Regions from separate parts of the Arthrobacter sp. QXT-31 genome, predicted to be linked through region 1. Evidence: predicted binding sites of a transcription regulator. Region 1 holds the regulator's gene; each other region holds the start of a gene.
The links. Region 1 encodes HrcA, which represses chaperone genes, less so after heat shock. Its sites were predicted from a motif close to TTNGCACTCGNNNNNNNCGAGTGCNAA; they were not measured.

Region 1 (2,258 bases):
GCGCCGGGGGACGCCATCACGGCGTCGGCAATTCGGGACTCCTTGGAGTCGGGGACCAGGTGGTCCACCAGAACCCCCAGCCGGCGGCCGGGACCGGGCCGGAAATCGGCAACCGCTGCCGCCAGGTCATCGATGCCGTGCAGGGGCTCGACGACGATGCCCTCCACCCGGAGGTCGTCGCCCCAGACTTTTTCCACGAGCTCGGCATCATGCTTGCCTTCAACCCAGATGCGGCTGGCCTTGGCCACCTGGGCGCGCTGCCCCTCCACGCGCACCGAGCCCGACGCCGTCCGTGTGGCCGTGGCGGACCCGGCGGCTTTCGCCTTGGGAGCCGGCGGCATCAGTCGGATCGGCTGTCCCTCGAGGAGGAATCCGAAGCCAAGCTTGAAGGACCGGGACTTGCCGCGGCGGTCTTCGAGCGCCACCACGTGCATGCCGCCGGACTTCTCCACCCGGGTCACGGCGCCCACCCAGCCGGACTGGGCGTCCTCGAGCACCATCCCGCGCTCCACCGGTACCTCGGGCAGGCTGTTCTTGGCGGGAGCTGCAATCTCCTGCGGGCCCCAGTTCTGGTACTGCATTCATTCACCGCTTTGCAATAGGAGTCTGCATGGAAAAGAGCCGCTCCGGCAGCGTGCATGCCGCCGGGGGCAGGCGCCCGGATTTTCGCCCGGAGCGGTACCAATGCTAACAACGGGGCGACTCATATTAGACTTGTTAGCACTTAGGCATGTCGAGTGCTAACCATGGCGTTTACGGGCGGGATCAGGCCCGGCGCGGATAAGGCCAAAAGGAGGTGGACTGTGAGCGAACCACGGAAGCTTGAGGTGCTGCGCGCCATCGTGGAGGACTATGTCCATTCCCGCGAACCCGTCGGCTCCAAGGCGCTGGTGGAACGGCATCATCTGGGCGTTTCCAGCGCCACCATCCGCAATGACATGGCGGCACTGGAGGACGAGGGCCTCATCACGGCCCCGCACACCAGCGCAGGCAGGATTCCCACGGACAAGGGTTACCGCCTGTTCGTGGACCAGATCTCGGCGGTCAAACCTCTCTCTCCGGCGGAGAAGCGAGCCATCCAGACGCTGCTCGAGGGATCCGAGGACCTCGACGACGTCCTGGACCGGACGGCGAGGCTTCTGTCCCAGCTGACCAACCAGGTCGCCGTCGTGCAGTACCCGCACCTCAGCCGTGCCGTGGTCCGGCACATTGAATTCGTGCTCCTGGCGCCGCGCAAGGTGCTGATCGTACTGATTGCCGATTCCGGCAAGGTGGACCAGCGCGTTGTCGACGCCGGGCAGGACCTGTCAGACGACACAATCGCCGCCCTCCGAACCCGCTTCCTGACTGGCGTGGCCGGAACACCGGTGGCCATCCTGCCCCAGCACCTGGCCGCCGTCGTGGCCGGCTGCGCGCCGGCGGAACGCCCCGCGGCCATGGCCCTCGCGAAGGGACTGGAAGGCCTCGCCCACAACAGCCGCGAAGACCGCATGGTCATGGCAGGGACCGCCAACCTCGCGCGGTCCAACGTGGATTTCCCGCTCAGCATCGGACCAGTCCTGGAGGCCCTCGAGGAGCAGGTGGTGATGCTGCGGCTCCTGAGCGACATGGCGCAGGACCCGCGGGGAGTGGCCGTCAGCATCGGCCGCGAAAACCCCTACGACGGGCTGGCCGAGGCGTCGGTCGTGGCCACCGGCTACGGCCCTGACGCTACCGCCAAGGTGGGCATCCTCGGCCCCACCCGGATGGACTATCCCACCACCATGGCCGCCGTGCGCGCGGTGGCCCGCTACCTTTCGAGGATTCTGGGACCGTGACCGGACGCCCCGGACATCCTCTGACCACAGGCAGTACAACCAGGAAGAGATACGAACTTTGAGCAGCCACTACGACGTTCTTGGAGTCTCCCCGGAAGCCACCGGCGAAGAGATCAAAAAGGCCTACCGCAAGCTGGCCCGCTCCCTTCACCCGGACGTCAACCCGGGCGAAGAGGCCGCGGAACGGTTCAAGGCCGTAACCCACGCCTATGAGGTGCTGTCCGATCCGCAGAAGCGCAGGGTCTACGACACCACCGGCAACGAGAATGGCACCGACAACGGCTTCGGCGGCGGCGGCTACGCCGGGCAGGGCTTCGCGTTTCAGGACATCTTCGACACCTTCTTCGGCGCCGGCGGCACTACCGGACCTGCGTCCCGCGTCCGCCGCGGCCAGGACGCGCTCATCAGTGTCCGGATCGAGCTGCGCGACGCCGTCTTCGG
Region 2 (2,258 bases), 490 kb from region 1:
GCGTGAGGAGATGCTCTTCATCGGGCCGGACCACCCTTACTACCCTCTTCTGGCCGAGATGGTGACCGCCGTGGAGGCAGCCTGGCAGCAAGGGTATGACGCGCACCGCAATGGCAGGCCGAAATCCAACCCCTACAGTTGGTACCCGGGGAATACACGCTGACAGTCTTCCTCCGGATGGTTTGTGCTGGTTCCTCGTTGTGTGCGCATGTTTTATGGAGCCGGATCGCAGCAGTAAGCGGTTGGGATTGGACGTTCAGGCTGTAAGCAGCGGAGTGCAGGGTGTGGCGGCCGCGTGGGAGTACGGCCGAAGCAATACTGCGCCATCTTGTCGGCTAACCCCTTCAGCGGAGGCGGGAGGGCAACGTCGCAGGTCTTATCGCGGAATCACTGCAACAAGCAGCAGCTTGGTTCCGGACATGGCTTATACGTCCGCTCCCGTAGGACCCGCTGATTCTTGCGGGCTTGAGCGGCGGTGGTGTTCTCGTGGGGAAAATCCCACTTCCTACGTTAGATTCGGGGCGCTGAAGAGGATGTAGTCCGCGGCGGCCGGCCCTGTCATCGCCAGGTTTTTCTTCTCCGGGTCGATGCCCTTCGAAGCCAAGGCCGCCCACAGTGCCTCTTCAGATTCTGAAGGACATCGGCTAAGGGTGCACCAGCTCTCGTAGAGGCCAAAGATTGCCTCTCTGCTCAAGCCTTGCTCGCTGCCTGGATCGGTTGAGGTCGCTTCCCTCAGGAAATCCTCAAAGTGCGTAGCGTTCACCCGTATGCTTTCTGCCGGCCGGGACACGCCCTGACCCGCAGGACCGGGGCGTCAGCACCGGAGCTGCTGAACAGAAGCTATGCCCCCGTTGCGTACCCTGTCCAGCCACAACCAAAGGCCTTAACAAACTCAGCATAGGCTTCCGCTCCCGGCCACCTCGACCGAATACCCCTGAACGACGCTCAGCAACGACAATTTTGAGCACACCGGGAAGGGGTTCCTTTTCTTCGCACAAGATCCTCCGGCGGACCTCACCCACGGTGAAGCCCTTAAGGCGTCATGGCCGCGGTGCAACCGCGCAGATCCTTGCGGGTTGTCAACGGAAATCCCTTGCAAGTTGTTAACAGCAGTGCTAAAAAATCTATATCAGCGGATGAAGATATCCGCCCTTTGTTGATGATCAAGGAGGTATGTGATGTTGATGATGAGCGATCCGTTCCGGCAGCTGGACCGGCTGACCCAGCAGGTGCTGGGCACTGCGGCGCACCCGGCGGCGATGCCCCTGGATGCCTGGCGGGAAGAGAACGAGTTCGTCGTCGCGGTGGACCTGCCGGGCGTGGACGTGAACTCGATCGATCTGGATGTTGAGCGGAACGTCCTGACCATCCGGGCTGAGCGGAAGAACGGCGCCCCGGAAGGTGCTGAGCTGGTGGCCGGTGAGCGGCCGCAGGGTGTCTTTAGCCGGCAGTTGGTGCTCGGTGAGGCGCTGGATGCGGACAACGTGAAGGCCGGGTACGACGCCGGGGTGCTGACCCTGCGGATCCCGGTCGCTCCCAAGGCACAGCCGCGGAAGATTGAGATCACCAGCGGCCAGGATGCCCAGCAGCAGATCAGCGCCTAGCAGCGGCGGCCAGCGCGGTCACGCCCTGCGCGGTTCCCCGGCACCCGTGACCCGGGGAACCGCACCGCCGCCCCCTCCAAGAAAGGAACAAACCGCGGGATAAAGAGAGGATGAGGTCCGCTGATGCCAGTCACACGCAACGTTGCCTGGGACGGGCGTTTGGAGTCCTTCAAAGGCAGGGACACCGCTCAGTACGTGCTCACTGCTGCCTCCATGGCCAGCGCGTGCGCTGCCTGCCGGGCGCCCCTGGACCCCGGCGAGCCGCTCTCCCTGCTGGTTAATGTCACGGAAAGCACCGCCCCGGACGGAACCAATTACGTGACCTTCACCGACTGTGTTTACCACAGCGGCTGCAGCGGACCTGGCCTGAGCGTCCAGCGGAGCCAGTGGGCTCCCAGCGAGCTCACCCCCGTGGCCGCCCGGATGGTCCTGACACAGCTCTCCAGTGACGGGCAGGAACGGCCGGTGCCGGTACTGGCCTACACCCTGGTCCCGGTCGTGGCCTTCCGCGAGGGAGACGGCGACCTGACCTCCGCCCTGGTCTCGGTCCTGCTCTTTCATGGCTTCCAGCTTGCCGTCACCCCTGACTTCGGTGGCATTGTCGGCGACGTGGCAGAAACGGCGGCCAGCTGCACCATGGCCGTGGACCCCGAA
Region 3 (2,258 bases), 1.5 Mb from region 1:
GCTGACAGGCGTGGGTCTGGCCCAGCTAGTCGGCAGGACCGTGGGGCGGGAACGCCCTCCCGTGGACCAGATGCTGTTCGGTGCCGACCACACTTTTTCTTTTCCGTCCGGTCACGTGCTGGGCGCCTCGGACTTCCTGCTGGTCACCACGTTCCTGGTCTTTTCCCGCCACCGGAAGCCCAAGGCCGCGGTCATAGCCTTTGCCTGCGCCATTATCGGCATCGTCCTGTCCGCGATCAGCCGGCTGTACCTCGGCTACCACTGGGTGAGCGACTCCGTGGCATCCGTTGCCCTCTCGCTGGTGGTCCTCGGCGCGGTGATCGCAGTGGACACCTGGCGCACCGCCCGGATACCCGGGGAAGAGGTTACGGGGGAGCTGTCGAAGGCGGACACCCAGGACTAGGCATGGCCACTGAAGCCGATGTCCGCAGGTTGTGCCTTGCCCTGCCGGGCGTGACTGAGCGCGCCAGCTGGAACCAGCCGGCCTGGTTCGCCAGGACCCTGATGGCCCGGATCTGGGAACCGGGCGTGCTTACGGTCAAGACAGCAGAGCGCGAGGCTCTCGCCGGAACGGATCCGGACACCTACTTCTGGACGCCGCACCATGAGCGGTCACCCCGGCTGGTCCTGGTCCGGCTTTCCAGGGTCGACGGCGGCCGGCTCGCCGAACTGCTCGAAGATTCCTTCCTGCTGGCCGGCGGGCGGCTATAGCCCTCAGGCTTCGCCGTCCTGGCTGGCAGACCCTGCTGGCAGGTCGCCGTCGTCGGTGCCAGCTCCACTGCCGGTGCCGGCTTCAGTCCCGCGGGCGCGGGCGCGCTTGAGCTGCCGCCGCAGCCGGGCATTGTCCATTTCCAGTTCGAGCACCTTCGCCACGCCAGCGAGGTTGAGCCCCTCGTCCAGGAGCTCGGCGATGCGCCGGAGGACCGCCAGGTCGGCTTCGCTGTACTGGCGGGTGCCGCCCTCCGTCCTTTCCGGGGTCAGCAGTCCGCGGCGCTCATAGAGCCGGATGTTCTGCTGGCCCGTTCCCACCAGCTCCGCCACCACGGAAATCGCGTAAAGCCCGCGCCCGGCGCTGTCCCGGTTGCCCATATGGTTCCCCATCCAGATTTCCTGATTTTCCTCTTGCACCAGTTTGGCACCGGTGCTATAAAAAATCTATATCCACCACCATAGGTAAACACGGTGGATAGCCAACCTACATGCTGAAGGGAGTGGGAAATGATGCTAATCCGTACTGACCCGTTCCGTGAGCTGGACCGGCTCACACAGCAGGTCTTCGGAACAGCAGCCCGTCCGGCAGCCATGCCGATGGACGCGTGGCAGGAAGACGGGGAGTTTGTGGTGGCCTTTGACCTGCCCGGAGTTTCACCGGACGCCGTGGATCTGAACGTTGAAAGGAACGTCCTGACTGTCCGGGCCGAACGCCGTGACGCCACCCAGCCCAACGTCGAACTGGTGGTGTCCGAGCGGCCGCGCGGCGTCTTCAGCCGCCAGCTCATTCTCGGTGACACCCTGGACGCAGACAACATCAAGGCCAGCTACGACCTTGGCGTCCTGACGCTACGGATTCCGGTTGCCGAGCAGGCAAAGCCACGGAAGATCGAGATCGAAAGCAAGGGCCAGCTGCACCAGATCGAAACGTAGCCGGCCGCCGTGCAGGCAGGGGCGGCCTGCGGTTTCCAGCCGGATTCCGCCAGGCCGCCCAGCCGCGCCCATCAACAAAAGTTCCTTCCAACTGCCAGGCTTCAGTCATGACCAGCCCCTCACCGGACTACTATGCGGTGCTGCAGGTTCCGCAGGCGGCGTCGCAGCAGGAAATCGCCCGCGCCTACCGCACCCAAATGCGCCGCCACCATCCGGATGTTGCCAGCGGTGAAGGGGTGCCGGCCGAACTGCAGCTCGTCATGCAGGCCTTCGCCGTGCTCCGGGACCCGAAACGCCGTGCGGCCTACGACCGGGAGGTCCTTGCCGCCGCTGCACGTGAACCTGCCGGCGCCCAACCATCCGCCAGCAAAGCACAGGACATTCCCGTCCACGTGGTCCGCCACCGGGAGCCGCCGCTGCGCGTCACACCAGTCCGGTGGGAGAGCGGGCCGTGGGCCTGAACCCGATCCGTATGCCAGAGGAGAACCACAGCCATGAGCGATTGGCGCCGCTATGACTCCCACCTGATCCCGGCCTTCCATGAGCGCTTCGAACAGCGCTGGGGCAAGGGAACAGCGCCGTTCCTGGATCCCGAGGCCCACGAGGAGCCGATG

Region 2: a site for HrcA is predicted at 1,093-1,119, ahead of BWQ92_RS22930 (Hsp20/alpha crystallin family protein). Genes of this name have one in related genera too.
Region 3: a site for HrcA is predicted at 1,122-1,148, ahead of BWQ92_RS13770 (Hsp20/alpha crystallin family protein). Genes of this name have one in related genera too.

Annotation. Positions count from the first base shown of each region.
Region 1 is NZ_CP019304.1:4,531,121-4,533,378, forward strand. Features, by position in the region: gene BWQ92_RS20700 (DUF3097 domain-containing protein) at 1-581, opposite strand, end outside; gene hrcA (heat-inducible transcriptional repressor HrcA) at 804-1,817, shown strand; gene dnaJ (molecular chaperone DnaJ) at 1,876-2,258, shown strand, end outside.
Region 2 is NZ_CP019304.1:5,019,798-5,022,055, forward strand. Features, by position in the region: gene BWQ92_RS22920 (hypothetical protein) at 1-163, shown strand, start outside; gene BWQ92_RS22925 (hypothetical protein) at 506-694, opposite strand; gene BWQ92_RS22930 (Hsp20/alpha crystallin family protein) at 1,179-1,604, shown strand; gene BWQ92_RS22935 (hypothetical protein) at 1,728-2,258, shown strand, end outside.
Region 3 is NZ_CP019304.1:3,043,622-3,045,879, forward strand. Features, by position in the region: gene BWQ92_RS13755 (phosphatase PAP2 family protein) at 1-403, shown strand, start outside; gene BWQ92_RS13760 (MmcQ/YjbR family DNA-binding protein) at 406-711, shown strand; gene BWQ92_RS13765 (MerR family transcriptional regulator) at 715-1,101, opposite strand; gene BWQ92_RS13770 (Hsp20/alpha crystallin family protein) at 1,222-1,644, shown strand; gene BWQ92_RS13775 (J domain-containing protein) at 1,752-2,105, shown strand; gene BWQ92_RS13780 (hypothetical protein) at 2,139-2,258, shown strand, end outside.